2 regions of the Shewanella sp. 125m-7 genome follow, and region 2 is predicted to be linked to the other one. Evidence: riboswitches for the same ligand, from Rfam matches in the RefSeq annotation. Region 2 holds a riboswitch; the other holds the start of a gene.

Region 1 (16,227 bases), on a different contig from region 2:
CTAAAGAGCTTACAGAAAAAAGTATCACAGCCACACAAGCTGTGACTGACTCAATGAAAGCGTTGCAAGGATATTATTATCCAATTAATTCACGCATGGCGATGACCGAGTTTCTTGAGCGGGTATTGAATATCTACCAATTTACATTTAAAGGTGGAAAACTCATTCGAACAAATTTATTAGGTGGTGTACCTAAGGAATATTTTCCAGTTTCTGAGACATTGTTTCAGTCAGCCGAAACCGGTGAAATGAACCTATCATTTGTTGAAGATCCATTGGTAGGGCCCGTTTTTCATTCTGACTCATCGGTATATCGCTCCGTCAGTGCGGTGATAGTCTTTGGCCAGTTTACAATATTAGCCCTCTGGTTGATTATCAACGTGACAGGCCTGCTGTATTTATTGGTGTGGGGAGTGCGTATCATTATGGGCGCCGACATTAAAGGTAATGCATTAATGATCCGAGTATGGCCTTTACTCGCAACATTGTCGGTCTTATGTTTTGTGTTGATGTTCCAACTTGGTGGTGTCGACCCTTTTAGGTTATTGGGTAACATAACCTATGTGTCCATAGGCTTAATGCTATCAAGTATAGCCTTGTTAATCTTTACGTTTTTAGGTTGTTATGTGGCCATAAAAGCGAAGGCGAGTGAGATGAATAAGGTGAACTACTGGTATTGCACCATTGCCTCTTGTACACACTTGTTGGTGGTCAGTTATTTAGCTTGGTTTGGCATAATAGGATTACAAACCTGGGCTTAGGTTCTGGTTTAGCTTTAACGGTATATCGATAAAAGAAAGCCACTAAAAGTTAGTGGCTTTTTAAGATAACGAGGTTATATGGGGTATATGGGGTATATGGGTTCTATAGAGGATAGAGATCTCTGTTCTCTATCCTCAACCATTGCTATTAGCTTGAGGTTTCGTTGTCATCAAGCATTTTTACGCCTGGTGGCAATGGATTATTTTTACGCATTACGTGGTATATCCAAAATGGCAAAACAAGGGTAATCGCAAAGCTCACAACGAGGATTGTCATATACTCAGTTGCAGCAGCTCCTCCACCAACTTGTGCTGGGGGCACAAATGAAATAGCCAGTGCCAATATCGAAATAACTAATCCACTTAAAGCGACAAATATCTTAACTCCTTTTCCTCCTGGGATTTCAAAAGCGCGAGGCAAATCTGAATAGCTGAGTACGATCTTGATATAGGCGAGGAAAAAAATAATATAGCCGACAACGTATATCACTACCGTTAGCGATATTGCGGTAAAGAAGGAAACGTTAGCGCCACCCCCACCAAATGTCAGTACCGCCGCCCATATTGAAACAATCGCACCTTGTAGAAGTAAAAAGTTTACAGGCACGCCTTCAGCATTTGTGGCAGAGAGTTTAGCGGGGAGTAAGCCTTTTTTACCGGCTTCCAACATCCCCCATGATGGGCCAACGACCCAGGCCGATACTTCAGCGACTACGCCAAGTGCAATTAACACCGCAATCACTCGAATAGCCCAATCCATATCATGAGTGAAATAGTGAAATAACCCTTCGAATCCTTGGATTACTCCAATTGACAGCCCAAGTTCTTTCTCTGGCACTACCGCACCAATCGCAACGCCACCGATGGCATTTAGCACAATGGCTAATATCACCAGCATGATAATAGCGATAGGGTAATCTCTTTTTACGTTTTTCATTTCGTTGGCGTGGGTCGCCGATGCCTCAATACCGGCATAGGCAAGGATAAATGATACAAATACAACCAAGGTATTCAGTTGGGTGAAGTCTGGTAATAAGGCTTCAGTGGTAATCGGCATATCACTGATACCACCAGTCACAAAAAAGGCAATCGAGAGACTAAATAGGATACAGGCTGGAATGAGAATACCAAGCACAAAACCGACTTTGGAGATCATTGCGGTGTACTTGGTTCCGCCTAATTGAGATAAAGTGAGTCCCCAAAAAATAACCATTACTCCGATAAATTTTACCGTACTATTATCATTGAGTGCAGCCCAGTCAAATACATAGGACAGCGCGCCTAAAATGAAATAAATCATGGTGACAAAACCAACGGTGATTTGGAACCATTGGAAAAAGATATTAGCAAAGCCCCATCGTTCTCCTAATGCATGTCCAGACCAAGTGAATACCCCCCCTTTGTCCCAACCTTCAACTGTTGCCATTTCTGCAGCGCATAAAGCGACAGGTAAAAACCAAAAGACACCCGCGACAACCAAATAGAAAACCAATGATATGCCCGATGAAGCAAAGGTCGGGTATTCATATACGGTCATAACCATGGTGGCGGTTAGAGCAAAAAATCCAAATAGGCTCATATGCCTAGCTGTACTTGTTGGCGCATTTTGTTGTTTCATTAAATGGACTCCCAGGTTAGTACACATCTTATATATTTATTAAATTAGTAAAGTGCGGAAAACTTAGATTTGAGATATTGGATATCTTTCAAGGATAAATTTTATGCAATTGCAGTTAACTGGATTTTGAGTACGGGGTGACATAGTTATAACTCTCAATTGGTCAAGGGCTTACATTATTACTATTGAAGATAGAACAATTATTGCAATACCACCGTTTTAAATTGAATTTATTCAAGAAAATGACAAAATTAGTTTAAAAGCGCGCGCGTAACGCGGAGCAACGCAGAGCAACGCAGCCAGCGCGGTGCGCAAGCATTAGGTGTTACTTTGCATATCCCCAGGTTTTTAGCTGGACAATCCTCCATAATTACATAATTGCAAACGGTTTTAGAGGTGACTGTTTTATACCTATGACGACTGGGTTAGCGTCGCCACGCCGTGTATTGCGGCTCGTTTATGCGCGTTTTTTCTCAATGGAGTTCAAGAGTATTTGTGGTTGTAAAAAGTGTAAACCGATACTGAAGGAGTGTTTTTGGCTGCCTACTTCTGCGCTAAATAGGTCCTGTAGGGCACAATCATTATCTCATCTATTCGCCTTGAATTAGAGTGTCAAAAAACGCTCTGAGTCGATCAACTTCATATACTGATTGGCATCACAGAACTGCAGAGGTATAACGAATAGCCTAGCGATTAATATTGAGTGCTACTATTTAACGACCAGAACAGGGCATTTAGCCTGATTTGCAATAGTTTCAGCGACGTTGGCGTTTAATAGGTGAGATAACCCCGTATAGCCGTGGCTGGCGATGACTATCATTCCGACTCTTTGTGCTTCAGCTTCCGCTAAAATTTGCTTAACTACATCCCCCGTGCGGATTTTGCTATTTACCCTCAAGCCTTTTGGGAGCATTTCACGTACTTCAGCCACTATCTGTTTCATCTTATCGTTGGCATAGGGTTCAAGGTCTAGGAGTTGCTCTGCGGGGCTGTTTATCACAATGCCGAAATCGGGTGCGATATAAGGTAGGCCTATTACATTTAATAACTGAATATTTACGCTATATAAGTTTGCCATTTCGACGGCATATCCTAGTGCGTGATTAGCCGTTTCTGAAAAGTCTATCGGGCACAAAATATCTCGAGTACGCATCGCATCCTCCTATTTACATGGTTACTCAATAAATATAGGTGGTTAAATATCACAGCTCAAATGTGCTTTATACACAGGGCCAAAATATGTTTCGTGATGAGGGGAATCATTTTCAAGGGATGATATTAATTCCAACCACATTAAATAAGTGATTGCTCAGCAGGAAGTCAAAGCCCTGTAGGCTAGTTTTTATGTTGGAGGTGCACTGAAACGGCTAGCGCTTATCGCGCCTATCGCCTATCACTCGGGCTGGATTACCCGCCACGATGGCATAGTCGGCCACATCTTTGGTAACGATGGCGCCCATGCCTATTACCGCATGGTTGCCAATAGTGACACCATCAACTATGCCTACTTGCGCGCCAATCCACACGTCTTCACCTATCACCACGCCTTTAGAGTTAGATGGCTGTTGATAGATAGGCATATCGGGCGCCATGCCGTGATTAAAGGCGTAAATGGTGACATTATTGGCAATACGGGTTTGATGACCAATGGTAATGCCATGGCGGCCACCATCGAGTGAACAGCCGTGATTAATGGCGACTTCATTACCTAGCGTGATAGGGCCGTGTAAAAAGCTGTCGGCGGCAATCATGCACTGATCGCCTATGGTGATATTACGGCCTGGCTCTGCAAACAGGTTTGCTTCGGGCGCAATGAAACAGCGCTCGCCAATAGAGACGGTTTCAACTGCACAAAAGTGGGCTTGCACCTCCTCTTGCCAAGGTTTGGCCCACTGGAGGTGCTTCTCTTTTAATGAGAAATAAAGCCATGGCATATAAGACAGACGCTTTTTATGCTGAGTTTGATAATCAGGCTTATGTTGTGCTGCTGGTGGCGGATTCATATGGCTATCTAGTCTTGAGTTGAAGCTTGTTGAGTTTTGCCAACGTGTGAGGCTCTTAACTCGTAAACCTCAATACCGGCGTCCGTTATTTTCCACAAGATATCTAAGTCATATAATGCAACTTGATATAATTTGGGGTCGGCCTTGGCTTTTTTATAAGCTGGGCGAGGGTCTTGCGCTAAAACACCTTCAATAAGCTCACGTAGGCGCGGATACGCAGGGTTTTGTTGATATTGCTCAAGGTGTTCCAATGCCTGCTCGCTAAAGCATACATTAGCTAAAACAGGGGCATCTTGGGCTATGCCGCCTTGGGCATTTTCGATTGAATCTGAAAATGGAATATAGGGCTTAATATCAATAATCGGTGTGCCATCAAGCAAGTCCATGCCTGAGATCTCAAGGCTTACTTTGCCGTTATGGGTATGCACAGCGTGCAGCTTAACCACTGACTGACCAATACCGTTGGGCCTAAAGGTTGATCGGGTCGCAAATACGCCGAGCTTTTCGTTACCACCGAGCCTTGGTGGGCGAACGGTTGTCTTCCAGCCGGCAGCAAGGTTTTCATGAAAACAAAACAGCAGCCACAAATGTGAGTATTGTTCTAATCCTCTAACGGCATCAATTTGATTAAAAGGCGGCGCTAATTCAACAAAACCGCGGGCGGCACTCACTAAACCTGGCTGCCTAGGTATGCCAAATTTTTGTTTATAGGGAGTGCGGCAATAGGCCACGGCTTGGATCTGGCTGGTAAAAGACATTAAGGTTACTTCTAAAATGGGTAAATAAGATTATTGTGGGTCACTTTTGGTGGCGATTGCTTGGCCGACGCAAATTGCACGACTAACACAATTTAGGTTAGCTTCTTCAATTAACAAGCAGTTTTTTATCACTAAGCCATTGGCTTGTTTGTCTGCTGCAGCGCGGCGCGCAAGCGTACGGGCTTCAACGATTGAGGCTGGTGCATCGTTTTCTGATACTTGGCAGGTTTCACCTTCTACTAATCCTTTTATCTCAAAGGGACCTACAGGTTGCAATGTTCCTTCATAAACCGTCACGTCCGACGCTTTAAAGTAGTCATTAATCGCATCGCTGTCCAAATTGCTGTTAAAGGTGTATTCACCGGCGCAACCGCTAAGCAAAAGGATAAAAGCTGATGGTAATAAATATTTCATGGTGGCGGGCCTGTTTTATTATTGAGGTTGAAATGCCGTTGCACTCACTCAAGCTATTAATAAAAAAGTGCTCATAAAGAGCACTTTTTCACGATTAATCTTAAGTCGCGCTATAAGTTTGAAATTCTAGCGCTTTAGATACTTTTGATAAAGCTGTTGATGACGATTATTAAGATCAATTTTACGGCCATCAATATAGACAGACTCAATACCTGCTTGCATAGGGTCCAAAATATCACCCGTTGCTAAGATGATATTGGCTTTAAAGCCTGGAGCGATAGCCCCCATATCATCAATCTCTAGCACTTTTGCGGCATCTAAAGTGATACTTTTAAGGGCGTCTTCTTTGGTTAAACCGTAAGCGACGGTTTGACCAGCAGCGAAAGGTAAATTTCTGCTATTCCAGTCTGATGAAAAACCAAGAGCAAAGGGGATTTGGGCTTGTTTAAGTAGCGCGGGGATCTTAAATGCGAGATCGATAGGCTCATCATTACGTTTAGGTAGTGCTAAGGTTTGATTGTAAATCACCTTCGCATTCACTTCAGCTAGAGCGTCGGCGACTCGCCACGCATCATAGCCGCCCACAATCACGATTTTAAAGCCATACTGCTTAGCCAAGGCAATGGCTTCTTCAATGTGCTTTTGTGATTGTGCATGAATAAACAGTTGCGCCTTGCCTTCGTATAAGGGGGTAAGCGCCTGCCAGCGCAGATCTATTTTATTGATCTTGCCAGCTTTATCTGCGAGTTGATATCGCTTTCCATCTGAAAATGCGCTGTAGACTTTATCGATTCTACGTTTTAAATCTGTTAACTGCTCTTTGCGCTTATCGGCATCTTTTGATAACCATCGCACATGTGGCCAGTAAAGATGAAACTGCTTATTAGACTCAACTAAGGCATCTTCAATTGTCCAGCTGTCCATTGACACTAATGCCGATTGCCCTGCTAAACCATCGCCTTGAGGCACAACTTGGGCGTGGGTGATCCCGTTAACTCGCACCGTGGGGATAATCTCTGAATCCGGATTAAATGCAGTAATCGCTTCTAACTGTGGATTGATATAACCCACTTCATAGGCATCATTACTTGGGCGCATCATTTCGACTTCAATTAGCCCCATGCTGGTATCGAGTGCAATTAAACCTGGGTAGAGGTGTTTTCCGGTTGCATCGATAACTTGAGCGTTAGTAAGTAGCTCGCTGTAATCGTTTTTTGCCTGTGTTGTCAAAGCGGTAGCAGGTGCTTTAGGTGTATCTAGGTCTTGCGCGACGGCAATGACTGTTCCATCAGCAATCAGCACGTCGCTGTCGAGCATGACGCCATTTGTCACAGTATGTACTGTGGCGTTAGTAAACAGTATCGCTTGGTTTTGAGTGCTAGCAGGGACCATGTCGTGGGCATTTGCCATAAAACATAAAGGTAGGCTTAGCAGGGTGACTGCGCGCGTTAACGAGTTATTAAACATGATTACAGTGCTCCTGTTGCGCTTTGCTGCCATGCGTTGAAATGAGTATCGCAGTGCCATTCAGGCTCCGTTAAATCAATCGGGGTCTCACCTTGTTTATGGGCATCATCACTGAGCAGTACTTTTTGGATCAGCGCTGCACGCTCTGTAGCGACTTCGATTTGGGCTATTTTGTCTTGCTCACGGTCAAAGTAGCGGCGTCCGCTAATCCAAGTTGAATCAACTTTTGCATAAACTGACAGCGGTGGATTATCCCAAAGCACAATATCGGCTTGTTTGCCTTCAACCAATGAGCCGACTTTGTCTTCTATGCCGAGTTGAATAGCGGGGTTGATGGTGATCATCTTCCAAGCATTTTCAGCCGACATATCGCAATACATCATTGATTTTGCTGCTTCTTGGTTAAGCCTGCGTTGCATCTCATAGTCATCTGAGTTGATGCTGGTTAGCACGCCTTTGTCTTGCATTAGGCAGGTGTTCTGTGGGATGGCATCATAAACTTCAAATTTGTATGCCCACCAGTCAGAGAAGGTGGAGGCGTGAGCGCCATGCTTTGCCATCTCTTCAGCCACTTTGTAACCCTCAAGAATATGAGTAAAGGTACTGACCTTAAAGTTATAAGTTTCAGCAAGGCGCAGGAACATCAGAATTTCAGATTGCACATAAGAGTGAATATGGATATTACGCGTTTGTTCAAGTACCTCGGCAATCGCTTCTAAGCGATAGTTATATGGCGGTGCAACTGTGCGCCTACGTTCACTAGTGCGCATTTTCTTATAGTCGACTTGTGCTTTTCGGTAGGCAATAGCTTCATTAAAGGCCTCGCTAAACAGCGCTTTAACGCCAATACGGCTCTGAGGGAAACGATGGGTAAACGCATCTCCCCAGTTACTTTGCTTAACGTTTTCACCTAAGGCAAATTTGATACTCGCAGGGGCATCTTTAAATTTAAGCTCCTCAGCACTGTCGCCCCATTTGAGTTGAATGATTTGCGCTTGGCCGCCAATAGGGTTGGCACTGCCATGAAGCAGTTGCGCCGTCGTCACACCGCCAGCAAGGCCGCGATAGATGGCAATGTCATCAGGATTGATCACATCGCCGATACGTACCTCTGAGGTAATCGCATCGGAGCCTTCGTTGGTACCGCCATTTAGCGCAATATGCGAGTGCTCATCGATGATCCCTGCGGTAACATGTTTACCTGTGGCATCAATGCTGGCATACCCTGAAGGAGTGCTAAGGTTTTTACCTATCTCTTGGATTTTTCCGCGGGCGATAATTAAATCGTTATTCGCTAATACGCCGTTGTTAGTCGATGTCCAAATCGTGGCATTCTTAATATGGACTCTATCAAGTGCGGGTTGCTGACTTAAGCCATAAGCGACATTCGGTGAGGTTTGGTTAGAAATAAGCACGACTTTGTCTATATCAACTTTGTCTATATCGCCATTGTTGCTGTTGTTTACTGTGGCTATAGGTTCAAGCTTTATGCCGCCAAATGGCATAGTTTGATTATTACCATCGAGTAGTCTGCCTCTTAAGCCTTGGGCATCTAGCCAAATAGTGAAACGGCTCACCCCCGTTATACCCGCCTCAGAAAGGTCTGCACTAAAGGTAAGGCGACCTAACTGATAATCAAGGTTGGCAAGGCTGATATCATTCTCACCGCTCGACAACGTGCCGCTAAGTGACGGAGATTGACTGATATTAAGATCGAAGGTTAACGCGCCGATTTGAATTTGATATGGGTTATCAAGTAAGGCTAGGTCACGATTGATGAGCTGTTGCTCTTTGCCTTGTAACCATATGCTGACAATGTTGCCATCATCAAAAATATTACCATCGGTGATCACCAGATCTGCCATAAAGCCGGGTTCCAATTTTCCGGCCAAATGGTCAATTCCCGATATTTCTGCTGCATCTGTGGTTAATGCCGCAAGTGCAGCCTCTTCAGATAAACCTCTAGCGACAGCTAACTTAAGTCTTGGCCAAAATTTCTGTGAATCTATTCCATGCTGAGTTAATGCAAAGGGAATGTCAGCATTTGCCACCATAGCCAAATTACTTGGCGCACGTTCCCAATGCCTTAATTGAGCAAGACTAATTTCTCGTTCGCTATCGCCGTCAGTTATTTCTGGGGCTGCAGGATAATTTAAGGGTAAGACGAGACTAAAGGGATAGGACTTTAATTCTGAAAGTTTTGCATATTCGTGTCCATTACCAATTAAGCTTCCGCTAAATTTATGTTCGCTTAATAATTGTGCTGCTCGTAGTTGGTTATTAAGGTTCTTAGTCTCAAATATGTAGTGTTGTTTTTTCGGATCCCCTAAACGTTCTAAGGCAATATTAAACTCTAATTCTTTACTTGATGAAGTCGTTTTATTTCTATTTTGGTTGTACCATTTTGCATCAGAGAAGGTTTGTCTTATTAATGCCATGCTACCCATTAACGATTGTGGGTAATCTTGAACAGATGAACCTTTGTTAAAGGCCATAAACTGACTTGTCTGTGCATTATAAATAACATCGTTAGCTTTTTTATCAGCTAACGATATGGTGACACCTTGTCCTCTAAAGATCCCATCTAAATAACTAGACTGAACACTGGTGAAGCCGTTATCGATCCATTCCTTTGCTTGTTCTTTATTAGGGTGAACATAATTAAACCACTGCATTTGTGAATGTATTGCGCCATTACTCGCATTACCACCAATACGTTTTATTTCATATACAGGGCCTGATTTATCTTGGGCTTCTGTTTCATACTCAATCGCATATTCAGTAAAGGGGTCGATAAAGCCTGAATATATTGTATGTCCCGTTAAATCAATAACAAAAGCATCCTCAGGAATATCGTTATTTTTGATAATTGCCTTAATTTTGTTGTTTTCAATCAATAAGGTGGCATTCGTTAACGATTTACCCGGAGCTAGCATTAGTTCTGCATGAGTTAATGCTGTCAGCCTTGGGGTATTATCGGTAAGTTGTTCATTAGCAATTGCTGTTTGACAGCATAGCAAACTAAGAAGAGCGATTCGATGAGGGACTATATGTTTACGCATTATTCTACTTATTATTGTTAGATAAACAGGAAAATGATGAGCATATCCTAACTTATTAACAATGAATAAGCAGTAATTGTAACTACTGATGTAATATTTTTAACTTAAAAACAAAAAAGCCCCGCAAATAGCAGAGCTCTTAGTTGGTAGACTTGAAGTTAGATCAAGAAGTCTTCCATAGTGCGGCCTTGTTCAAGCTGATTCTTAAATACAGTTGGCATACGACCCTGACCAGTCCATTGAACCATTTCACCTTCAACTTCAATTTGATATTTAGCGGGACGAGGAGCGCGTTTCTTTGGCGCGGCTTTAACGGCTAAACCGCCGATATCATCTACAGATAATCCGATAGCTTCCATTTGCTTACGAATTTCTTCAATTTTGGCATTACGCTCTGCCATCGCTTCTTGCTCTTCGGCTTGTTGAGAAGATTTTTCTTCAATAATCTTTTCTAACTTTACAGACAGCTCTTTTAAATCGTTCAGTGATAGCTCTTTAACTGCTGCTTTAAAACGACGACCATGGGTCAATATTTCAAGAAAATCGCTCATAATTATTTATGTCCAATTAAGATGGGGATGGAGAATGCAATATTTGAGTTAAATAATAGAAACTATTTAGCTAGGGATCAAATATTATTTTTGAATTATTTATATCGAAACATAGTTATTATGAATAATGTAACAACTATTACGAGTTAATAAATGTTTTATGCTTGTTTAATTCAAGCAAATGTTATGCAGTGTTAATTTGAATGAACAGGTGTTTGAAACCTGGTTGACGTTAACGTTAACAGCACGTAAAGTATCTCTAATTTCAGTAACCTTAACTGGGCATTATATTGCTACTAGGTTACTTAATTCCGTACATTATAAGAGACGTAAGAAGGAAGCCCTATGAAAGTATTGGTGCCAGTTAAACGTGTCGTCGATGCCAATGTAAAAGTCAGGGTTAATGCTGACAATACTGGCGTTGATACCGCAAACCTCAAAATGGCGATTAACCCTTTTTGTGAGATCGCCGTTGAAGAAGCTGTTCGTTTAAAGGAAGCTGGAAGCGCCTCTGAAATTGTCGTATTAAGTATTGGGCCTAAAGCTTCGCAAGAGCAGTTAAGAACGGCACTCGCGTTAGGAGCCGATCGCGCAATCCATATTGAAACGGATGAAGATCTTGTTCCGCTATCAATCGCGAAGCTTATTCATGCCGTGCAACAAAAAGAGCAAGCCGAGTTGGTTATTCTTGGTAAGCAGTCCATTGACGGTGATAACAATCAAACTGGGCAGATGCTTGCTGCTATCGCTAAAATGCCACAAGCCACGTTTGCATCTGAAGTTAAGCTAGAGGGCGATAAACTTGTCGTGACTCGTGAAATTGATGGCGGCTTACAGACAGTTAACTTGTCATTGCCAGCAGTGATCACCGCAGATCTTCGTTTGAATGAGCCGCGTTATGCCAAACTACCCAACATCATGAAAGCCAAGCGCAAACCGCTTGAGTCGCTGACGCCAGCAGATTTTGACGTCACGCTTAAGTCTCACCAGACAATTATTAAAATAACGCCACCTGCCCAGCGCAGTGGTGGAGTCATGGTTGCCTCTGTTGAGGAGTTGGTTGAAAAGTTAAAGAATGAAGCGAAGGTGATCTAATGGCAATTTTAGTATTAGCAGAACACGATAACGCCAGCCTAAAACTGGATACCGCGAAAGTCGTTGCCTGTGGCCAGGCAATTGGTGGTGACATCGATGTATTAGTCGTTGGTCATAACTGTGCTGGCGTGGCAAGCGAAGCACAAAAGCTAAGTGGTGTGCGAAATGTCTTACTTGCTGATTCAGTGTCATACACTAATCACCTCGCTGACAATGTGTCAGACCTGATGTTAAGCATCGCATCTGATTATGAACATGTACTCGCAGCGGCTTCAAGTTTTGGTAAAGATGTGTTGCCGCGTGTGGCTGCGCTCTTGGATGTATCTCAGCTGTCGGAAGTGACTGAAGTCGTCAGCAGCGACACATTTGTTCGCCCTATCTACGCAGGTAACGCGCTAGCGACTGTACAGAGCTTAGATGATAAGAAAGTCATGACAGTGCGCTCTAGTGCCTTTGATGCTGTAGCAACAGACGGCAGTGCAGAACTCGTGACATTATCACAAGACATTGCCTCGCAAGTGGAGTTTGTGACTCAGAGCTTAACTGAATCTGAGCGTCCAGATTTGGGCAGTGCATCGGTTGTAGTATCTGGTGGCCGCGCCCTAGGTAATAGTGAAAACTTCGCTATTTTAGAGCAGCTCGCAGATAAACTTGGCGGCGCACTTGGCGCATCTCGTGCTGCAGTTGATGCGGGCTACGTACCAAACGATTTGCAAGTGGGCCAAACGGGTAAGATTGTTGCACCTGACTTGTATATTGCTGTGGGGATTTCTGGTGCGATTCAGCACCTGGCGGGTATGAAAGACTCCAAGGTGATTGTTGCTATCAACAAAGATCCTGAAGCGCCAATTTTCCAAGTGGCCGATTATGGTCTTGAGGCCGATCTGTTTGAAGCGGTGCCGCAATTATTAGCGCAATTGTAAACAAGTAAGGGCTGGCTGATTATAGCGATGCCAAGCTGAATTGTTTTTAATAGGTTTGTAAACTGTTAATTACTTTGAGTCGTATTTGGTATTGTTAGTGATCTGTGTCACGATAAGCGGCTTTAGAGTAGCATCTCTAAAGCCGCTTATGTTTTTATGTCCGTCACGCTTTTTGAGCTAGCCTTAAATTGCGTCCTGAGAAGTAGAGGTGCATTCAATATTAGTATCGATAAGTAGGGTGATACCGCTGATCTATCGAGAAAGGATTTGATGCCGAAGTGACATAGCATATCGGGGCTAGTTGCTGGGGCTGTGACCAAATAGGGACAGCACTGCCATAGTATTTCTTATCTGGAAGATAAGAAGATTTATATTAATGATGACCATTAATATGGCTATGGAGCGCTACTGATAGGACAGGTGTAATCAGATATCTACTGCTATATCCCACCAGTTCAGTCGGCCTCCATTCGTATTTAGCGAAGAAATTAAAAATGACAATTATAAGTTATGCCGATTCGGCTCTGTCGCTGCTACCTCCGGTAGTGGCAATTGTACTGGCGATGTTAACGCGTCGTGTTTTGCTGTCTTTAGGTGTCGGGATTCTGTTGGGAGCTTTGCTGCTTACCGATTTTTCTGCGATGCAAACGGGTCAATACCTCAGCGAAAAAGTGTTAAGTCTGGTATGGGACGATGGCGCTTTGAATAGCTGGAATCTTTATATTTTGGGATTCTTGGTCGTGCTTGGCATGATCACAGCACTTATCACCGTAAGTGGTTCAGCTAGAGCTTTTGCTGATTGGGCTCGTACCCATATCCGCAATAAGCGCGATGCAAAACTACTCACTATGTTCCTAGGTTGCGTGGTGTTCATCGATGACTATTTCAACAGCTTGGTGGTTGGTAGTGTCGCAAGGCCACTCACCGACAGGTATTACATTTCACGTAGTAAGTTAGCCTACCTGCTTGATTCTACTGCCGCGCCTATTTGTGTTATTTCACCTGTATCGAGTTGGGGTGCTTATATCATCGCCTTGATTGGTGGTATCTTGACCGCTCACGGGTTTGCAGACACCGGGCATCTCAGTGTGTTTGTACAGATGATCCCGATGAACTTCTACGCGATTTTCGCATTGTTACTGCTGCTTTGTGTTGCGTTAATGGGACTTGATATTGGCCCAATGCGCCAGCATGAGCTAAAAGCACAAAAAGGCGAACTATACGATGCGTCTAAAGGGTTACCGCCTGGCGCTAACTCAGGACTACCTGAAGCCGATACCGGCAAGATTATGGGCTTATTCCTGCCTATCACGGTACTCGTATTTGCCACTTTCTACTTCATGGTCAGCAGTGGCGGCGATGCGTTAGCAGCTAAAGGTTTAGAGTTTAGCTTGATTGGTGCATTTGAAAATACAGACGTAGGCTCATCGTTATTCTTTGGTGCTTTAATTGGTTTAGCAGTAACGCTTGCTCTAGTGATTTATCAACGCGTAGACAAGTGGATGATTGCTAAAGGTCTGTTTGAAGGCGCTAAGTCAATGCTGCCTGCTATCTACATCCTGTTGTTTGCTTGGACGATTGCCGGCGTAATTGGTCAGCTAGAAACAGGTAAGTACATGGCAAGTTTAGCAACCGGTAATATCCCATTTGCTATGCTACCAGCGGTACTATTCATTCTTGCTGGTTTAACGGCGTTTTCAACCGGCACCAGCTGGGGTACCTTTGGTATTATGTTGCCAATCGCAGCTGATATGGCGATGGGTAGCCACACAGGTATGATGTTGCCTATGCTTGCTGCCGTCCTTGCGGGTGCGGTATTTGGTGACCATTGTTCACCTATCTCTGATACCACTATCTTGTCGTCAACGGGGGCGAACTGTCACCATATTGACCACGTGATCACGCAGCTTCCTTACGCGTTAATCGTGGCGGGGATCAGCTTAGTCGGTTACCTAGTACTTGGCTTTACAGAATCAGTTACAGCGGGCTTAATTGCTTGTAGCGTAGTGTTTGTCATTAGCATTATTGTGTTACGTATCAAGGCGTGCTCGCCTGATTCTCAATGTAAGCAATAAAGGTAATAGCCCTTATTGAGGTACGCGCAAGCTTCACCTCGATAAATTAGAACCATAAAAAAATCCGCTCTAGTTAGAGCGGATTTTTTGTTTTTAGGCTAATCAATTTAGCCCGCAGCGTATGACCTCTGTAGCGCAATAGCGCTTAGTTTAAGCCTCGTCGCTCTAGTAGGGCCTCAGTGGTTGGCTCTTGACCTCTAAAGGCTTTGTAGGCATCCATAGGTGCTACAGTGTTGCCCACTTCACGAATCGTCTTTCTGAACTTCATGCCAATTTCACGACTTAAGCCACCTTGTGTTTGCACGTAGGCAAACGCATCAGCAGCTAAAATTTCACTCCACATGTAAGCGTAATAACTTGCAGAGTATCCACCCGGGAAGGCGTGAGCAAAGTAAGTCGACTTATAGCGTGGCGGCACAGCGGGTAAATCTACGCCGTGCTTCTTAAGCGCTGCCGCTTCAAAGCTGGCCACATCTTGTAGTGGTGCGTTCGCGTTAAGTGAGTGCCACTCTAAATCAACCAGCGCTGCTGACATGTACTCTAAGGTATCGAAGCCTTGATTAAAGCTGCGAGATTTAAGTAGCTTGTTGAGTAACTCCTGTGGGATCGGCTCACCCGTTTCATAATGCTTAGCATAGTTTGCAAGCACTTTTGGATGCGCGGCCCAATCCTCTTCGAATGTCGATGGAAACTCAACAAAGTCTCGTGATACAGCAGTTCCTGAGAGCGTTGGATAAACCACTTTAGAGAACATACCGTGAGTACCATGACCCATTTCATGGAACATAGTCGTTACTTCATCGTAGCTAACAAAGGTAGGTTCACCCTTTGGTGCCTTCTTAATATTCATCACGTTAACGACTACAGGCTTGCTGTTAAGCAGTTCAGACTGAGTCACAAATGAGCTCATCCAAGCGCCGCCTCGTTTACCTTCACGAGAGAAATAGTCGGCGTAGAAAATGGCTAAGCTGCTGCCATCTTCATCGAACATCTCATAGGCTTTAACATCTTCATGGTAAACAGGAAGGTCAGGGCGCGGCGTTAATGTTACGCCATAAAGCGCTTTTAAGGTAAAGAACACGCCATCTTCTAAGACTCGGTCGAACTCAAAGTAAGGGCGGATTGCGCTTTCATCTAAATCGAACTTTTCTTTGCGTACAAGTTCGGCATAGTAAGCCCAGTCCCAAGGTGCCAATTCAAAGTCACCACCAGTCTTGTTGATCATGGCTTGAATATCGGCCGCTTCTTTTTGAGTGTTTTTAACTACGGCTGGCACCATTGAGCCGAACATCTTGTAAACCGCTTCAGGTGTCTTGGCCATCTGTGGTGCTAGGCGGTATTCTGCCCAGTTATCAAATCCAAGCAGCGCTGCACGTTCTGCACGTAGTTGAGCTAAACGGGCAACCAAAGAGGCGGTTTCATTCTCGCCCTCAAGACCGCGGTTAGCAGATGCTTGCCAAACTTGTTGACGTAGCTCTCTATCTTGTAATTGAGTCAGTA
Region 2 (16,227 bases):
GTTGGTGAATCTCAGTTGGCTCAATATCCATAATGGTTTCATAACCCGTAGACGCTTTACCGCCTGCTTGCTCTACCAAGAATGCCATTGGGTTAGCTTCGTACATTAAACGTAGCTTGTATGGCTTTTCTGGGTTCTTATTATCTGTCGGGTAAGTGAAAATACCGCCGCGACAAAGTACGCGGTGTACGTCGCCAACCATGGCCGCAATCCAGCGCATGTTAAATGACTTTTCACGTGGGCCAATTTGACCTAGCAGCAAGTCGCTGATGTAAGTCTGCATTGGCGCTTCCCAGAAGCGTTGGTTTGACATGTTAATCGCAAACTCGCCAGTGTCTTTGCTGATAGCCATTGCGCCATCTGTTAGCAAAAACTCGTTAGTTTCTGGGTTTAGGGTAAATAGCTGTACGCCTTTACCTGTGGTTAGCGCTAGCATAGTTGATGGGCCGTATAACACGTAACCTGCTGCAACCTGGTTGCGACCTGCTTGTAAAAAGCTTTTCTCGGTTAGCTCACCTGCTGGCGCTGGCAATACTGAGAAGATCGTGCCCACAAGTGAGTTAATGTCGATGTTTGATGAGCCATCTAGTGGATCAAAACACACTAGAAACTCACCGTTGGCATCGGCTTCAACCACGTAGTCTTCTTCTTCCGATGCGATACCGCGCACTGTACCGTCAGCCTTGAGAGCATCTTTGAGCATATCATTGGTGATGATATCAAGTTTCTTCTGCGTTTCGCCTTGAACGTTTTCTTGCTCAGTTGCGCCTAACACGCCTGCTAGTGCGCCGTGGCGTACTGCGTGGCTAATCTCTTTTGAGGTGTTCGCTAGGGTCAGGATCAGTTTTTCAAGAGTAGGAGAAATTGCTTGTGATGTCAGGTTTTCAGCCAGAGTTTGCATCTTGTTTCCTATGACAATTCAACATTAGTAAATTGAGTTTAAGGTCGGGTTCTTTGATACACCCAAATAGCACCTTGGGTATATTCATTATTATTGTGGCGATGATACCCCAGAATGCTAGTTTTTTCAGCCGTAAAGATTTGCTTTTTAACTGTGAACGCTTGCTTATTTACGCTAACGGCTTGCTTCACCGCGCTAAGGGCTTCCTTCTCAGGGCTAAAGGCTTCCTTCTCAGGGCTAAAGGCTTCCTTCTCAGGGCTAAAGGCTTCGACGAGGTGGGGGATTTTTGTTTTAACGGCGATTAAGGCACAATGTAGTCGAATTTTCAGCCGAACTTTCAGTTAAATTTTAGTTGAAGACTATTTAGCGATTAATCCAGGGAATAATAATGACAAAAAATTGGATGAGTTTACTGTTGGCGTCCTTGCCAATGGTGTTAACGCCAGCGGCTATTGCCCAAGCTTCTCCTGCGCTTAAGGGCGGCAGCGAACCATTAACCATTGAACGTATGTATGCTTCACCCGCTCTTGCGGGGAGCAGCCCACGCGGACTAAAACTGTCACCAGATGGTAAGCGGGTTACCTATCTTGCTGGGCGTAAAGATGATCAACACCTATACGACTTGTGGCAGATGGATGTGGCAAGTGGCAAGCAGAGTATTCTAATCAACGCCGATAAGCTTGAAGCGGGTGAGCTTTCTGATGAAGAAAAAGCCCGTCGTGAGCGTCAACGAATATATGGTCAAGGGATCATGGAATACTTTTGGTCAGATGATAGCGCGGCGATTTTAATCCCTGCCGCGGGTCAGCTGTATTACTACTCTGTAGCCGATAATAAGGTCAAATTGTTGGAGACGGGTGAGGGGTTTGCGACGGATGCCAGACTGTCACCAAAAGGCCATTTTGTATCGTTTGTGCGTGAGCAAAACCTCTATGTACTGGAGTTAAACACCCAAAAAATTACCGCGTTAACGACCGATGGTGGCGGCGCGATTAAAAACGCCATGGCCGAGTTTGTTGCCCAAGAAGAGATGGGCAGAATGACGGGTTACTGGTGGGCGCCCGATGAATCTGCGATTGCCTATACCCGTATCGACGAGTCTGGCGTTGAGTTGGTGACTCGCAACGAGATTTATGCCGATGGAATTAAGCTGACCGAGCAGCGTTATCCCTATGCCGGTGAAAATAACGTTAACGTTGAGCTGGGCGTCGTATCACTTAACAGTAAAAAAGTGGCTTGGGTTGATTTAGGTAAAGACACTGATATTTACCTGCCGCGAGTAAAATGGTTACCTGACAGTAAGCACTTGTCTTATCAGTGGCAAAGCCGCGATCAGCAAGCGTTAGATCTGCGCGTGGTGGCGATTGATGATATTAAAAACGATAGAGAATTAGTTAACGAGCGCAGTGAAGCTTGGGTAAATCTTAATGACGACCTGCATTTTTTAAAGCAGCAAAAGGCATTTATCTGGGCGTCTGAGCGAGATGGCTTTAATCATCTGTATTTGATCGGCCTAGATGGCAAGGTTATTCGTCAGCTAACCTCTGGTGATTGGGCGGTTGATGCGGTTGAATATGTTGACGAAAAAGCTGGCGAAATTTACTTTACCGGTCGCAAGACTAAGGTGACTGAAAAGCAACTTTACCGTGTGGCACTCAGTGGTGGCAAAGTTGAATCTATTAGTCAGCGCAGCGGGATGCACGAGGCGGTATTTGCCGACAATAAACCTGTGTACCTCGATTATTTTAGTAGTCTTTCACAGCCGCCACAGGTGAGCCTGCACGACCGTAGCGGTGAGCGCCTAGCCTGGGTTGAGCAAAACGAAGTTAAAAAGGGCCACCCGTTATATAACTACTTTGGTTTATGGCAGGTACCTGAATTTGGTGAACTAAAGGCTGAAGATGGCCAGATGTTGCAATATCGCATGTTCAAACCGACGAACTTTGATGCATCGAAGAAGTATCCTGTGGTGGTGCGCGTTTATGGCGGCCCACATGCGCAGCTGGTGGTGAACAGTTGGAGTCATCAAGACTACTTTACTCAGCACCTGTTGCAACAAGGCTATATTGTTTATCAGCTCGATAACCGTGGCTCGGCGCACCGTGGCACCAAGTTTGAATATGTGATTTATAAGCAGCTGGGTGAGGTAGAGGTTAACGATCAGAAGGTGGGCGTGGATTACCTACGTACTTTGCCTTTCGTCGATTCTGATAATATCGCAATTTATGGCCATAGCTATGGTGGTTACATGGCGTTAATGAGCCTATTTAAGGCGCCGGATTACTTTAAGGCGGCTATTTCAGGTGCGCCAGTATCAGACTGGTCACTTTACGATACTCACTACACTGAGCGTTACTTAGGCCACCCTGAGACGAATGCAGAAGGTTATGAGGCCAGCAGTGTGCTGCCGTATGTGACCGGCTATCAGTCAGGTTTGCTGATGTACCATGGTATGGCTGATGATAACGTATTGTTTGAAAACAGTACGCGCGTGTATAAGGCGCTGCAGGATGAGGGTAAGTTGTTTCAGATGATCGATTATCCGGGCTCTAAGCACTCAATGCGTGGTGAAAAAGTGAGAGTGCATTTATATCGCTCGTTAGCAGACTTTTTAGACCGTCAGCTAAAGTAATTGGTTTGTTCTTGATTATTAAGTGTAAAGCGTAGTGGTGATTAATTATTAATGATCATTGCTACGTTTTTAATAATGATGAATTTGGAATTAAATATTATTAATTATAAATTTTAGAGTGAAAATTATAGCAGCGAGCCACTGAAGTATTGGTAAATAGTATTCGATTTTTACACACAACTTTTTTGAGTTAATATAAAATAACTACTACTTTATAGGTAGTGTGGCGGTTGATTGCTTGGTAGGGAAAAACTTTCCTCTAAAGCAGTATTAAATTTCAGCCTCAGTTAAGCTCTGTTTTATTTAAGTAGATACTCTAATTAAGGGCGGTGTTATTGCGCCTCGTTGCAATGATTCATAACCGTATAGACATAAAAAAAGCCAGTCAATTGACTGGCTTTTTTCTCTGTACTGATTTAACTATACAGATTTAATATAGCTATCAGCGCAAATGCAGAGGCTTAGAATTAATCTTCTAAGCTACCGCAAAAACGGTAACCTTCACCGTGGATTGTTGCGATGATTTCTGGCGTATCAGGCAAGCTTTCGAAGTGCTTACGGATGCGACGGATTGTTACGTCAACAGTACGGTCGTGTGGCTTAAGTTCACGGCCAGTCATCTTCATTAGAAGGTCTGCGCGGCTTAAGATCTTACCTGGGTTCTCAACAAAGTGAAGCATAGCGCGGAATTCACTGCGCGGTAGCTTGTATGACTCACCTTGTGGGCTAACTAGAGAACGACTGTTGATTTCAAGGCTCCAACCGTTAAAACGGTAGAACTCAACTGCGCTTTTCTCTTCTGAATCTGTACCAGTGCTATTAACGCGAGTTAATAGGTTACGAGCACGAATAGTCAATTCACGTGGGTTGAATGGCTTAGTGATATAGTCATCAGCGCCAATTTCAAGACCAAGGATCTTATCAACTTCGTTATCACGGCCTGTTAGGAAGATTAGACCGATATTATTAATTTCACGAAGTTCGCGAGCTAATAAAAGACCATTTTTACCTGGTAAGTTAATATCCATAACGACCAAGTTAATTTTGTTGTCTTGCATAGCCTTATGCATTTCAGCGCCATCATTGGCTTCAGTTACCACATATCCTTCTGCTTCAAAAATACTTCTCAGTGTGTTTCTTGTAACGGCTTCATCTTCAACAATAAGAATGTGCGGGTTTTGCATATTAATTACCTAATTTCTGTCTATTTCTAACCATGAGTATAATCAATTTTATACTCCATCTAGTTATGCTGATAATTCACTGATACACGTAGGTGCTTTCAAAACTGGCTCGAAACAGCAACACACTGCATGATTAGCAAAAGTATGGGTATCTCACATATGGAAAAACGTGAACTGTATAAACTTCGATTAACAATAATAGGAAAAAGTTCCTTAACTACCGTTTACTATGAAGTTTAAATGTTAAATCAAACATAGGTCACATTTGATACAGCTGTGTGGATTACTCTTCTAACTGTTTCAGATATGTGTAACAAAATGTGTTCGTTACATGTATTCAGTGTGAGTCAATCAACAAGCCCTATTGTACTCGTTTTAGGCATTTGTTAACAAATGAAATGTTAACAAAATTCCTCGATGATATGATTTAGATCACTATTTATTATTTATCTATCTGATTATATTATGTTTGATAAAAACGTTGACTGTGACCTGCATCACGTAGCTAGGAGGGGCCAACGAGTTTGCTATAATAATTCCACCTAAATTGGAGAATTTGTTAGCAATGAATAACTCAGTCGACAACCTTTGGCGCTATTATCAACAAACAGAATTCTTGGTTACTCAACCTTTATCTGCTCAATTATCCTTCGCTATTATCACTGCATATAACCCAAGAGGAGTGGTACTGACTCCTTGCCAAAATGGTCTTTTGGACCGAAAACTTCAACATGAAATACACAGATCGGGCTTTCCCTATCGGGCAATGATAGGCGCATCTCAAGATAGAAAGCATATGGAAAAGAGTTGGGCAATATCATCCGATAAGGCCTCGGCCATTAAACTCGGTTGCCAGTTTAATCAAAATGCCATTTATTATGTTGAAGCAGATCAATTGCAGCTTGTTCCTTGCTTGCTGCCTTGCCAAGAAACATTGTTGGGCGCATTTTCTCCTCGGGTCAATTGGGTGATGGAGCTTCCTGATATAGTATGAAATTAAATCATCTAAGATTTCCATTGACTTAATTGGTTATTTTTTGATATTTTTTAACCTGTTATTTTGTATACAAAGCAGCTTTTTTCGAAAGCAATTTACTTCATACAAGGTAAGTACAGAAGAGGAGCGCTAACTAGGTAGTAAGTTGGAGGGGGCCAAACCCCTATGATGGCTTATGAGGGAGATTAGCGCCGAGATATTCAATGCCATTTGGTCAGGCTTGAATGTTGGTTGTGCAGGCTGAATCCTGTCGATTGTCACCAATGTTTTTTATGGTGGAGAGCTTCTGGTGACGATCGCTGTTTCCCAATTTTTTTGGGGGGCATATCATGGCACCAGGCTCTTCGAACGAAGTTAGTTCGGAGCTTATTTCATGTTAGTTATTCAAAATACCCTATTGAGTCAGTGTCAGCCGTTTCTATTGAGTGTGGAGGCGGGTCTATGTCGTTAGTCTCATCTTCAGTTAGCTCGCAGACGCAACCACAATTAAATGTCGCCAAGTTCGGTGGCACCTCGGTGGCGGACTATGACGCTATGCAGCGCTGCGCCGATATCATTATTGCTAATCCGCAAACTCGTGTGGTTGTTGTGAGCGCATCGAGTGGCGTGACCAATCACTTAGTTGCGCTAACCCAAGAGACAACGTCTAGCGAAGACACTAAAGCATTAATCAAGCAAATCGCATCTATTCAATATCAAATTCTAGATAGCCTTGGAAACCCAAGTGATATTGCCGCTAAAGTCGACGCTATTTTAAGTCATATCTCAACCTTAAGTGAGCGCTTAAGCTTGACTCGCAGCAAAGCGGTAATGGATGAACTTTTATCCCAAGGTGAGATGTGCTCATCGGTATTCTTTGCGGCGGTTTTGAGAGAAAAAGGCGCTAGTGCTGCAGCATTTGATGTACGCCAAGTACTACGTACCGATAGCCATCATGGCCGCGCTGAGCCACAAATAGAACAAATTGCACAGCTTGCTCAAACGCACCTTAAGCCACTACTTGCAGAGCAAGTGATTGTGACTCAAGGGTTTGTGGGCGCAGATAGTGAAGGCAACACCACAACCCTTGGCCGTGGTGGTAGTGATTATTCAGCCGCATTGCTGGCCGAAGCATTGCAAGCGACAGCCGTTGAGATCTGGACCGATGTTGCCGGCATTTACACTACAGACCCAAGACTTGCACCTAATGCGAGTCCTATTGCCGAAATTAGCTTTAATGAAGCCGCTGAGATGGCGACCTTTGGCGCTAAAGTTTTACACCCTGCAACAATATTACCTGCTGTAAGACAAAAAATTCAGGTGTTTGTTGGCTCAAGCTGGGCCCCTGAACAGGGCGGCACTTGGATCCGCCATACGGTGCAAAGTGAGCCGGTATACCGCGCCGTTGCAGTGCGCCGGGATCAAACGTTACTTAATCTTCATAGTTTGCAGATGCTACATGCTCAAGGTTTTCTTGCTGAAACCTTTGCCACGCTTGCACGCCATAAAATCAGTGTTGATTTGATCACCACCTCAGAAGTGAACGTGGCATTAACCTTAGATAAAACAGGCTCTGACTCAAGTGGGCAGGGCTTACTTAGCGAGGCGTTATTGCAAGAGTTGTCGCAACATTGCCGCGTGCGTGTCGAAGATGGGTTGGCCTTGGTCGCCGTGATTGGCAACAATATCGCCTCCACAGCGGGTGTCTGTCGCCGCGTGTTTGAAGTACTGGAAACCTATAATGTACGTATGATCTGCCAAGGCGCGAGTCCACATAACTTGTGTATTTTGGTTGATGAGGCCGAAGCGGCTAATGTGATCCGCGCCTTGCATGAAAACTTATTTGAAGCATAGTAAAGCCAACGCCAACGAGGAATTTTGCATTTTATGGAATTTACCCAATCGAGCCTGAAAGTCGGTGAGTTGGCAACGGGACAGGAACTTAATGTTCCTGTTTATCGTATGGTCGGCAAAGATCTCAATGCACCTAAGGTTTTTATCCAAGCGAACGTACATGGCGCTGAGGTGCAGGGCAATGCGGTTATTTTTCAGTTAATGAAACGACTGGAAAAACTAAATGTAATCGGCGAGATAACTCTACTTCCCTTAGCTAACCCGCTTGGTATCAATCAAAAAAGTGGTGAGTTTACTCTAGGGCGCTTTGACCCGATCACCGGGGTTAATTGGAATCGTGAATACTTAGATCACAAGATTGATGTGGCAAGTTGGTATCAACGGCATAGTCACTTAGATGATAAAGCCTTGATTCAGGCCTACCGCTTACATTTAAGTGAATTATGCCAAGCCCATTTAAACAGTGAATGGGGCGTAACAACAGGCAAACGATTGGCGGTCAGCTTACAATCATTGGCTCATGAAGCTGATATTGTGATTGACCTGCATACCGGACCTAAATCGTGCAAACATCTATATTGCCCTGAATATGATGTCGCCTCAGCAGCCTATTTCTCGATCCCCTTTAGCTTAGTCATCCCCAATGATTTTGGTGGTGCCATGGATGAAGCGGCATTTTGCCCTTGGTGGCAATTAACCGAATTTGCACAGTCTCAAGGTCGTTGCTTCACGGTGCCAGTATCGGCATTTACCTTAGAGCTTGCGAGCCAAGAGCGTATCGATATGGATGATGCGGCTGGCGATGCCGAAGGCATTTTGGCTTACCTCAGTTATCGTGGAGTGGTCAGCGAAAAGATCCAAGCTGCAAAAATGGCAAGATATGGCTGCTATCTAAAAAATTATAAGAAGTTTCACGCGCCAACAGCGGGGTTGGTCGAGTACAAAGCCGTATTAGGTGAATCGCTCAAAGCGGGGCAGCCACTGGCGAACATTTTAAGGCTGGATCTATATGGCACAGATAAAGAGTTTACGCCGTTAAGCTTGAAGCAAGACTGTGTACCTATCCTGCATTTTGCCTCGGCCTCGGTCTACCAAGGCACGGAACTCTATAAGGTGATGACCAATCTGTTTGAGCTATAGTTGGTCGAGAGCCAAGCTTGCGGCGTTGTAAAGCCTAATTCATGTTAGTCATGCCGTTCACTTAAGGAAGTCACTCAAAGAAAATTCGATGACTTCGAAAGATAAGAATGGACCACGAAGAAAAGCCACCCCGAGTTTTTCTTTTCTTGGTGTCTTCAGTGTAGCAAACGAAGTGAGCGCTTCGTCGTTTATTGCTTTTGTTTATTAATCTGTATCGGGCTCAACTTACCAGCATTAAACCCATATTAGCCTTTTTACTGGCAATTTAGATTACTCGCTTTTATTGCCAGCTTTGGGAATTGCCTATGGCTTAACCGCCCGTACGATGGGGTTCTGTAAACTGATGAGGGTTTCGGTCGATTGGATCTCATCGATAGACTGAATACGATTAATCAGCACATGCTGCAGACCATCGATAGACTGGCACATTACCTTTACAAACACACTGTAGTTCCCCGTGGTGTAATAGGCCTCAACCACCTCTTCTAGTGCATTGAGCTTAGAGATGGCGGCAGGGTAGTCGCCTGCGCTTTTTAAGTTAATGCCGATAAAACAACAGACATCATAACCCAGAGCTTTGGGGTTGACGGTAATTTGCGCCCCAGTGATGATCCCTGCTTGCTTCATTTTTTCGACGCGAACATGGATGGTGCCGGCGCTTACGCCGAAACGTTTAGCTAATTCTGCGAATGGTGTTCTGGCTTCTTTCATTAACGCAGACAGAATTTGATTATCGAGAGAGTCTCGTTGAAATGGGGCTTCCATAATAAATAGGTCGATTGCTTATTGGTTAGTTAAACAATTTACGTATTTTTTGATGAATATTCTACTGATTTGTCAGATAAGTAAGTGACTGAGTTCACTTGCATGAAGTATTTATCATGCTTGAGTGCTATCGACTGGTTTATATATACCCAAACGACTTGAACATGCTCATTTCAGAGGCCTTGCGCAAAGCCTTCTTCGATGGGGTTTAATGCACTTTCTGCTGCGTTATTGATCTTGCTAAGGGAACAAGCATTAACTGCAATCAACGCCTTGCTTAAAGCGCATTAAATTCCCACTGAACCCTGCATCTTCAGGTGGCTTGGGTATAAGCCTATCGCTCAGCGTTATGACTAATGACTATTTAACTCGTCGAGATAGAACACGCCAACGACTAAGGAGATAGCGGTTGACGTTTTGTTCGCGCAATAGGCTTATTCGTTACCATTTCAAGTACCATCTCTGTTATCAAAGAGGCTACTGCTCACCCTCGGCATCCATAAATGGTGCATCACAACTAAACGTCATCTTTTGTTTAGTGTAAGGATGAGTAATCGTCAGTGACTGCGCGTGTAACAATAGACGCGGCGCGAGTCGTTTAGCGAGTGGATCGGCATAGAAGTTATCACCAAGAATGGGGTGACCTAACGCCATCATATGCACGCGCAATTGATGCGAGCGGCCGGTTATCGGCGTGAGTTTAACTAAGGTCGAACGCTTGCCATAACTGATCACTTCATAATGGGTTTGCGATGGCTTACCTATCTTATGGTCGACCTTTTGTTTAGGGCGATTAGGCCAGTCACAAATAAGTGGTAGATTAATGGTGCCGTGAGTCTCTTTTACGTGACCTGCCACTCTCGCATAATAGGTTTTTTTGGTTTCTCTATCTCTAAACTGACGTTTTAGCTCTGATTCAGCGCTACGCAATAACGCCACCACTATCACACCTGAAGTGGCCATATCTAAGCGGTGTACAATTTTTGCGTGAGGAAATTCAGCCAGTACGCGGTTGTAAGTGCTGTCGGCATGGGCTGGGTCTCGACCCGGTACCGATAATAACCCTGATGGCTTATTAACAACCATGATGTCTTTATCTTGATGAAGTTTTTCAAGCCAAGGCGTTGTAGGAGGAGAGTAGACAAAATCAGTCATGATGGAACCTTATTAAAAATGCGCGGCAAAGATACCTCTTTGGTGCTTCTTTATGCAAGCAGATTTAAGATAATTGTGGCTACAATCAATACCCATCGAGATCCGTCAATGCAGACCTGGCAAAGAGTTGAGAGCTGATGCAATAGCGTTATGAAAATCCATTACCGTTGACATGCATAATCGCAAAGGTCCAAACCACAAAGGCTAGGGCGCAGTGGATTAAGGCATAAAAAGATTGATCGAGACGGCTCATACTTCTAGCGTCCCAAATGAGTAAACCGTGTAAAAATATTACGATAGGAAAAAGAGCGAGCAGAGGGTAGAGACTTAACACGCTAGCGTCACCAAAGACCAGTCGACTGAGTAACGCCCATACCACCATGAAGCCTGTGATCATCGGTGGGAGTGCGATTCGATACTGCTCTGGGTATGGAAACATACTGTGCCTCTTATTAAGTCCTGTTTACCCCAACGGCTTTTTCGTAATAATTTGTGCTTTATAACTGGCGTTGGGTAATTCTCCGAATAGATCTTCAGAGTAATGTAGGCAGCTCCAGTTAGCAAATATTGCTTTTAATTCACCCGTTTTAAGTAAAAAGTCAGGATTTCGAGGACGACCAATTTGAGCTTGCTGCTCGGTAAACGTTTCGTAAATAATAAGACCGCCAGGCTTTACGCTATCCATAATCTGCGTAAATAGCGCACGGTGTAAATAGTTAAAAACGAGCACTATGTCGTATTGTGCGGTGGCAAGTGTTGGTGCACTACCGTCTTCGAGATCCCACTCGAGCCGCTCGATAGCAGTTGAATCATTTGGCGCAGAGACATCAAGCCCACTGAGATTCTTATCGAGATAGCTGACATGACAACCTTTATCGCTAAACCATTGTCCGTTGCGGCCGCTGCCGCAGGCTAGATCTAGCACCTGACAGCAGGGGCTTAGATAGTCTGCTAAATCGGTAAATTGGGTGATTAACGCTGCGGCGTTAGCCTTTAACTTCTTTTCTGCCATCAATTCTGCGTCCATGTACTATTGAAAAATGTCTTAAGCCTGCGGGGCCATGTGATACTACAACTGATAATAACACCACAAAAATAAGCAGCTCAGGTTTATAAGCCGCGAAAGGGATAAACAGCCCAAGCAAACCTAGCTTAACAATGGTGAGCACCCCCTTTAATTGGATCAGCCAGCGCCAGTCGCGAACGACTTCCCATAGCATCATGGCTGAGCCCGTTGCCATGGCCATTATCCAATAGGTAAGCCATTTCTCTTGGGGAACATGCAACAAAATACCACCGCCGGCACCTGTGATCCCCAATATATGTAGAGCACGTAGGGCTGTTTTTGAAAAACGTTGGATCATAAATTGTTTTTCGCTGAGTTCTTTTCTGGCCATATTAACGGTTCTTATGCGGTTAGCTGTCGGCAAATATTATCAGGAATTCACTAATTAAAAAGCGTATAACGCTCACAATAGCTAATTGTTACTTTTGCGGAGCGTAAATCCTAACCTTTGTCATTACTGTCAGGCATACGGCAAATTTGTGAAGCAGATATCGATACCTCTTTATAGATAGTGCTAATCTAGCCTCCATAAGCTTACTCCCTACAGTAACTGGTTTTTCCATGCTCAACCAGTTGTAGCGATGATCTGAAAATAAGAAAACGTATCCTTTCTTCATTTCAGAATAAGCAGAAAAGCGAGCCGTCAGGGGCTCGCTTTTTCTTTAAGCAATGCAATTGCTATCAATGAGGCATAGATCAATAGCCCTCAAGACAAATCTGCTAATATCACATAAACTGTTCACGTTTTCTTACTCATATTAGTTAAGGTTTCGACAATGAAAATAGGCTTTTTTAGCGCTAAACATTACGATATGCAGCATTTTGATCGTACCAATATCGCATTTGACGCCAGCATTGAATATTTCGATTACCGTCTTTGTATGCAAACCGTCAAACTCGCAGAAGGATTTGAGGTGGTTTGTGCTTTTGTAAACGACTCTTTGTGTGAAGAAGTATTAGTTGAGTTGGCAAAAGGTGGCACTAAGGTTATTGCTATGCGTTGTGCAGGCTTTAACAATGTGGACCTAGCGGCGGCAAAACGCTTAGGCATGAAAGTGGTTAACGTACCTGCGTACTCACCAGAATCTGTCGCCGAACACACAGTGGCATTAATGCTAACTCTGAACCGTAAAATTCATAAAGCGTATCAGCGCACTCGCGATGCTAACTTCTCTTTAGAAGGGTTAGTGGGCTTTAATATGCATGGCCGTACGGTAGGCGTAATTGGCACGGGTAAGATTGGTCTCGCGACGATTAAGGTATTACAGGGTTTTGGCTGTAAAGTGGTAGCGCATGATCCTTATCCTAACCAAGCTGTAATCGACCTTGGTGTAGAGTATCTTTCATTGGACCAGCTGTATCCTATTTGCGATGTGATTAGCTTGCATTGCCCACTGACGCAAGAGAATCATCATCTATTAAGCCAAGACAGCTTTGCTAAAATGAAACCAGGGGTCATGGTGATCAACACTAGCCGTGGTGGACTGCTCGATGCACTCGACGCGATGGAAGCACTTAAATCTGGTCAACTGGGCTCACTAGGCTTAGATGTTTACGAGAATGAGAAAGAGCTTTTCTTTGAAGATAAGTCGAGTGAAATCATTCAAGATGATGTATTTAGACGTTTATCTGCTTGCCACAACGTGATTTTTACTGGTCACCAAGCCTTTTTAACCGAAGAAGCATTAGGCGCGATAGCTCACACAACCTTAAGCAATGTTAAGCAGCTTCTTACCGGAGAGCATTGCCCTAACGAGTTGTATTAGCGTTTAAAGCTTAAACTAAGCAGTCGTTTCTTTAGTGCTAGAACACTTAAGTGCTACTGCTTTTTTTATCGCTAATCGATGCTGGCTGCTTTAGTCTATGTAACAGTATTATTAGCCAATCACGCTAAGTGATAGAGGTTGTATTTAATTATCTGACTCGCTTAAGGAAAGCCGATGATCATTACTCAAGAAGTTCATGATATCTCAACCGCTACTGGACCTATGCGCACTTATTTATATCGCCCTGATTGTGAAGGGCAGTTCGCCAGTATCATTTTCTACTCAGAGATTTTTCAACAAACGGCGCCGATTGCCAGAGCTGCAGCGATACTCGCTGGACACGGTTTTGTGGTATTAGTGCCTGAAGTTTTTCATGAACTAAACCCAATAGGTACCGTGCTTGAGTACGATGACGAGGGTAAAGATAAAGGCAACGCGGATAAGTTTGCTAAGCCACTTGAGCAGCATGATAGTGATACAGAAGCACTGGTGGATTTTGCCCGTAGCTTAAGTTTTTGCAGCAGCAATATTGGCAGTATGGGGGTGTGTATTGGTGGGCATCTAGCTTATCGCGCGGCGCTCAACCCAGATATCCAAGGGGCATTTTGCTTGTACCCTACAGACATCCACTCTAATACCTTGCCTTGCGACGAGGGTAACGATTCCTTGACTCGAACGGGTGATATCGCTGCCGAACTGGTTATGGTGTTTGGAAAGCAAGATCCTCATGTTTCTAGTGAGGGACGTAAATTACTCTATAACCAGTTAGAAGCGAGTGCGCGCAAATTTAATTGGCTGGAAGTGAATGCGCAACATGCCTTTATGCGAGATGAAGGTGATAGGTATGATCCGGCTTTAGCGCTGCAGATGTACTTGCAAGCGGTAGCGTTTTTTCAGCGAACGCTGAAGTAACGAGCTAAGCATAAAACGCTAACAATAAAATGTGTAATAGGACAAGACAGCGAATAAAAAAAGGGCCAGTATTACTGGCCCTTTTGTATATCACGGAGTAAATACTAATCATTAACCTTGCTGGTAAGCTGCAAGCTCATCAGTGCTGACGCGAGCAATGAAAGTGTTATCTAGGTAAAAATCAACATGGTCGTCTTGCTTAACACCAGACATAACTTGCTGGCTGCCATCTTCATAAACCAATGTCATTGCTAACGAGTTTTCGTCAGTCGCAGTCATTGAAGCGCTAGTTAGCTTAATGTTTTTAAGTGGCGCAGTAGTTAGGTCGCCATCAATGTGTTGGTTAACCTTGAAAATAGCTTCTACAGGCATATCAACTACAGCAGGTGAACGGCCGGTGATTGGGTTGGTACCCGTCCAGAATTCGATGCTGTTAAGCACAAATAAATCGGCTGTTGCTGCGAAACCGTAGATAGGGCTCATTAAAATGAACAGGCCGGCACGGCCATAACGATTGTCAACGGCACTTAAGTTGCCTTTCGTTACCATAGCACTTAGGCCCATTTGGCCCATACAACCGGTAAGTTGAGTGCTTAGAATTGCCGTTAGCGCGACGGCAGAAATAGTCTTTTTCATTGGTTTAATTTTACTGAATTGAGAATGGCGCTGATTGTATGTATAAGCAAAAAATGAAATGTGACAGCGCCAGCAAATCTAGGTTGGTAAATTGTAGTGTTTGTCTTGATCTTTGCGGTGCTTGTTTGCTCGGTGTGGTATTTGTTTTTAAGTTTGGCTTCGTGCTGTTTTTCGTCTGTTTATGTGTGTTAATTGTTGCTGCGCATGCGCGCTATCAGCACTTGTTACATCTAGAACGTCACCATTTTATTAAAGTACTATTTAACGCATAATAGTTAACGCATAATAGCGCCCCAAATATCGGAGCGCGCATGTCAGACTATCAAGTATTACACCAAACCCAAGACGAATATGGTCCGCTTATCGTATTAGAAGATAAGGAAACACGGATCCTCGCGTTTGGTGACAACGACGAGCAGAGCAAATTGCTTAAAGCATCGCCGCATATTCCGCAACATACCTATGTACAGGCTATGTTGCTGGTTCTGCTTTATAGCCAACCTAAGAGCGCAATTGTGCTGGGGTTAGGCGGAGGTGGACTTATTCATGCGCTGCGCCATTTTGATGCAGGCATTAAGCTTACCGCTGTCGAGCTTAGGGGCGAGGTGATTGAGCTGGCTAAGCGTTACTTCCAACTGCCGCTAAGTAAAAAGCTTAAAGTGATCAATCAAGATGCTAAGCAATTTTTGCAGTTAGGCGATCATAAGAAAGTTGATGTGGTGTTTACCGATATCTATAGCGCCGACGGTGTCGATGCTGCGCAAGTGTCTGAAGCCTTTATTGCGCAGTGCGCCGCCTTAATTAAAGCCGACGGCTACTTGGTGCTAAATTGCTGGAAAGAGCATAGCCAGAACCGAGAGTTGCTTGCCTACCTTAATATGCATTTTGTAGAAGTGCGAGCTTGCCTCACCGGCAGTGGTAATTGGGTGGTGTTTGCGGGCAAGGTTAAGCGCGATATTAGTGTTAGTGCCCTTAAGACCAAGGCGCAGTCGTTATCGCAGCAACTGGACTTTCAATTAGCGCGCTCTTTGACTCGATTTGATCTTTGGCTGTAAGCGTTTTAATTGAGTGAGGAGCTTTAGATAAAGTGGCCTCACTGCTTTAATTAACTTGCCAGCCCTGAGCTACATGGATTTCATGCGCCAAGCTTGTTTCGATTAATCCTTGTTTATTCGGCAGCACCTTACTGTTAGCTAATACATGCTGCAGATAATTTTGGTGAGTTTGTTGGTTATCCCAA

The links. A riboswitch is a leader RNA that binds a small molecule or an ion and turns the genes downstream of it on or off. The one in region 2 is predicted to bind lysine.
Region 1: linked by a shared signal. The riboswitch ahead of ACVBIL_RS08275 (Na+/H+ antiporter NhaC family protein) and the one ahead of lysC (lysine-sensitive aspartokinase 3) in region 2 are both predicted to bind lysine.

The regions. Positions count from the first base shown of each region.
Region 1 is NZ_JBRILQ010000013.1:6,759-22,985, reverse strand. Features, by position in the region: gene ACVBIL_RS08330 (serine hydrolase domain-containing protein) at 1-761, shown strand, start outside; gene ACVBIL_RS08325 (amino acid permease) at 910-2,379, opposite strand; gene ACVBIL_RS08320 (universal stress protein) at 3,089-3,532, opposite strand; gene ACVBIL_RS08315 (acyltransferase) at 3,747-4,382, opposite strand; gene tsaA (tRNA (N6-threonylcarbamoyladenosine(37)-N6)-methyltransferase TrmO) at 4,391-5,140, opposite strand; gene rcsF (Rcs stress response system protein RcsF) at 5,171-5,554, opposite strand; gene ACVBIL_RS08300 (amidohydrolase family protein) at 5,681-7,021, opposite strand; gene ACVBIL_RS08295 (amidohydrolase family protein) at 7,024-10,083, opposite strand; gene ACVBIL_RS08290 (H-NS histone family protein) at 10,242-10,634, opposite strand; gene ACVBIL_RS08285 (electron transfer flavoprotein subunit beta/FixA family protein) at 10,980-11,729, shown strand; gene ACVBIL_RS08280 (electron transfer flavoprotein subunit alpha/FixB family protein) at 11,729-12,652, shown strand; lysine riboswitch at 12,848-13,068, shown strand; gene ACVBIL_RS08275 (Na+/H+ antiporter NhaC family protein) at 13,147-14,727, shown strand; gene ACVBIL_RS08270 (M3 family metallopeptidase) at 14,873-16,227, opposite strand, start outside.
Region 2 is NZ_JBRILQ010000005.1:89,012-105,238, reverse strand. Features, by position in the region: gene ACVBIL_RS03835 (class 1 fructose-bisphosphatase) at 1-901, opposite strand, end outside; gene ACVBIL_RS03830 (DPP IV N-terminal domain-containing protein) at 1,290-3,533, shown strand; gene arcA (two-component system response regulator ArcA) at 4,001-4,717, opposite strand; gene ACVBIL_RS03820 (DUF3293 domain-containing protein) at 5,283-5,711, shown strand; lysine riboswitch at 5,826-6,008, shown strand; gene lysC (lysine-sensitive aspartokinase 3) at 6,156-7,547, shown strand; gene ACVBIL_RS03810 (succinylglutamate desuccinylase/aspartoacylase family protein) at 7,581-8,687, shown strand; gene asnC (transcriptional regulator AsnC) at 8,991-9,452, opposite strand; gene rluA (bifunctional tRNA pseudouridine(32) synthase/23S rRNA pseudouridine(746) synthase RluA) at 9,930-10,607, opposite strand; gene ACVBIL_RS03795 (hypothetical protein) at 10,756-11,046, opposite strand; gene ACVBIL_RS03790 (class I SAM-dependent methyltransferase) at 11,071-11,619, opposite strand; gene ACVBIL_RS03785 (hypothetical protein) at 11,594-12,004, opposite strand; gene ACVBIL_RS03780 (2-hydroxyacid dehydrogenase) at 12,450-13,439, shown strand; gene ACVBIL_RS03775 (dienelactone hydrolase family protein) at 13,614-14,351, shown strand; gene ACVBIL_RS03770 (DUF3332 domain-containing protein) at 14,463-14,987, opposite strand; gene ACVBIL_RS03765 (spermidine synthase) at 15,299-16,042, shown strand; gene ACVBIL_RS03760 (antibiotic biosynthesis monooxygenase family protein) at 16,089-16,227, opposite strand, start outside.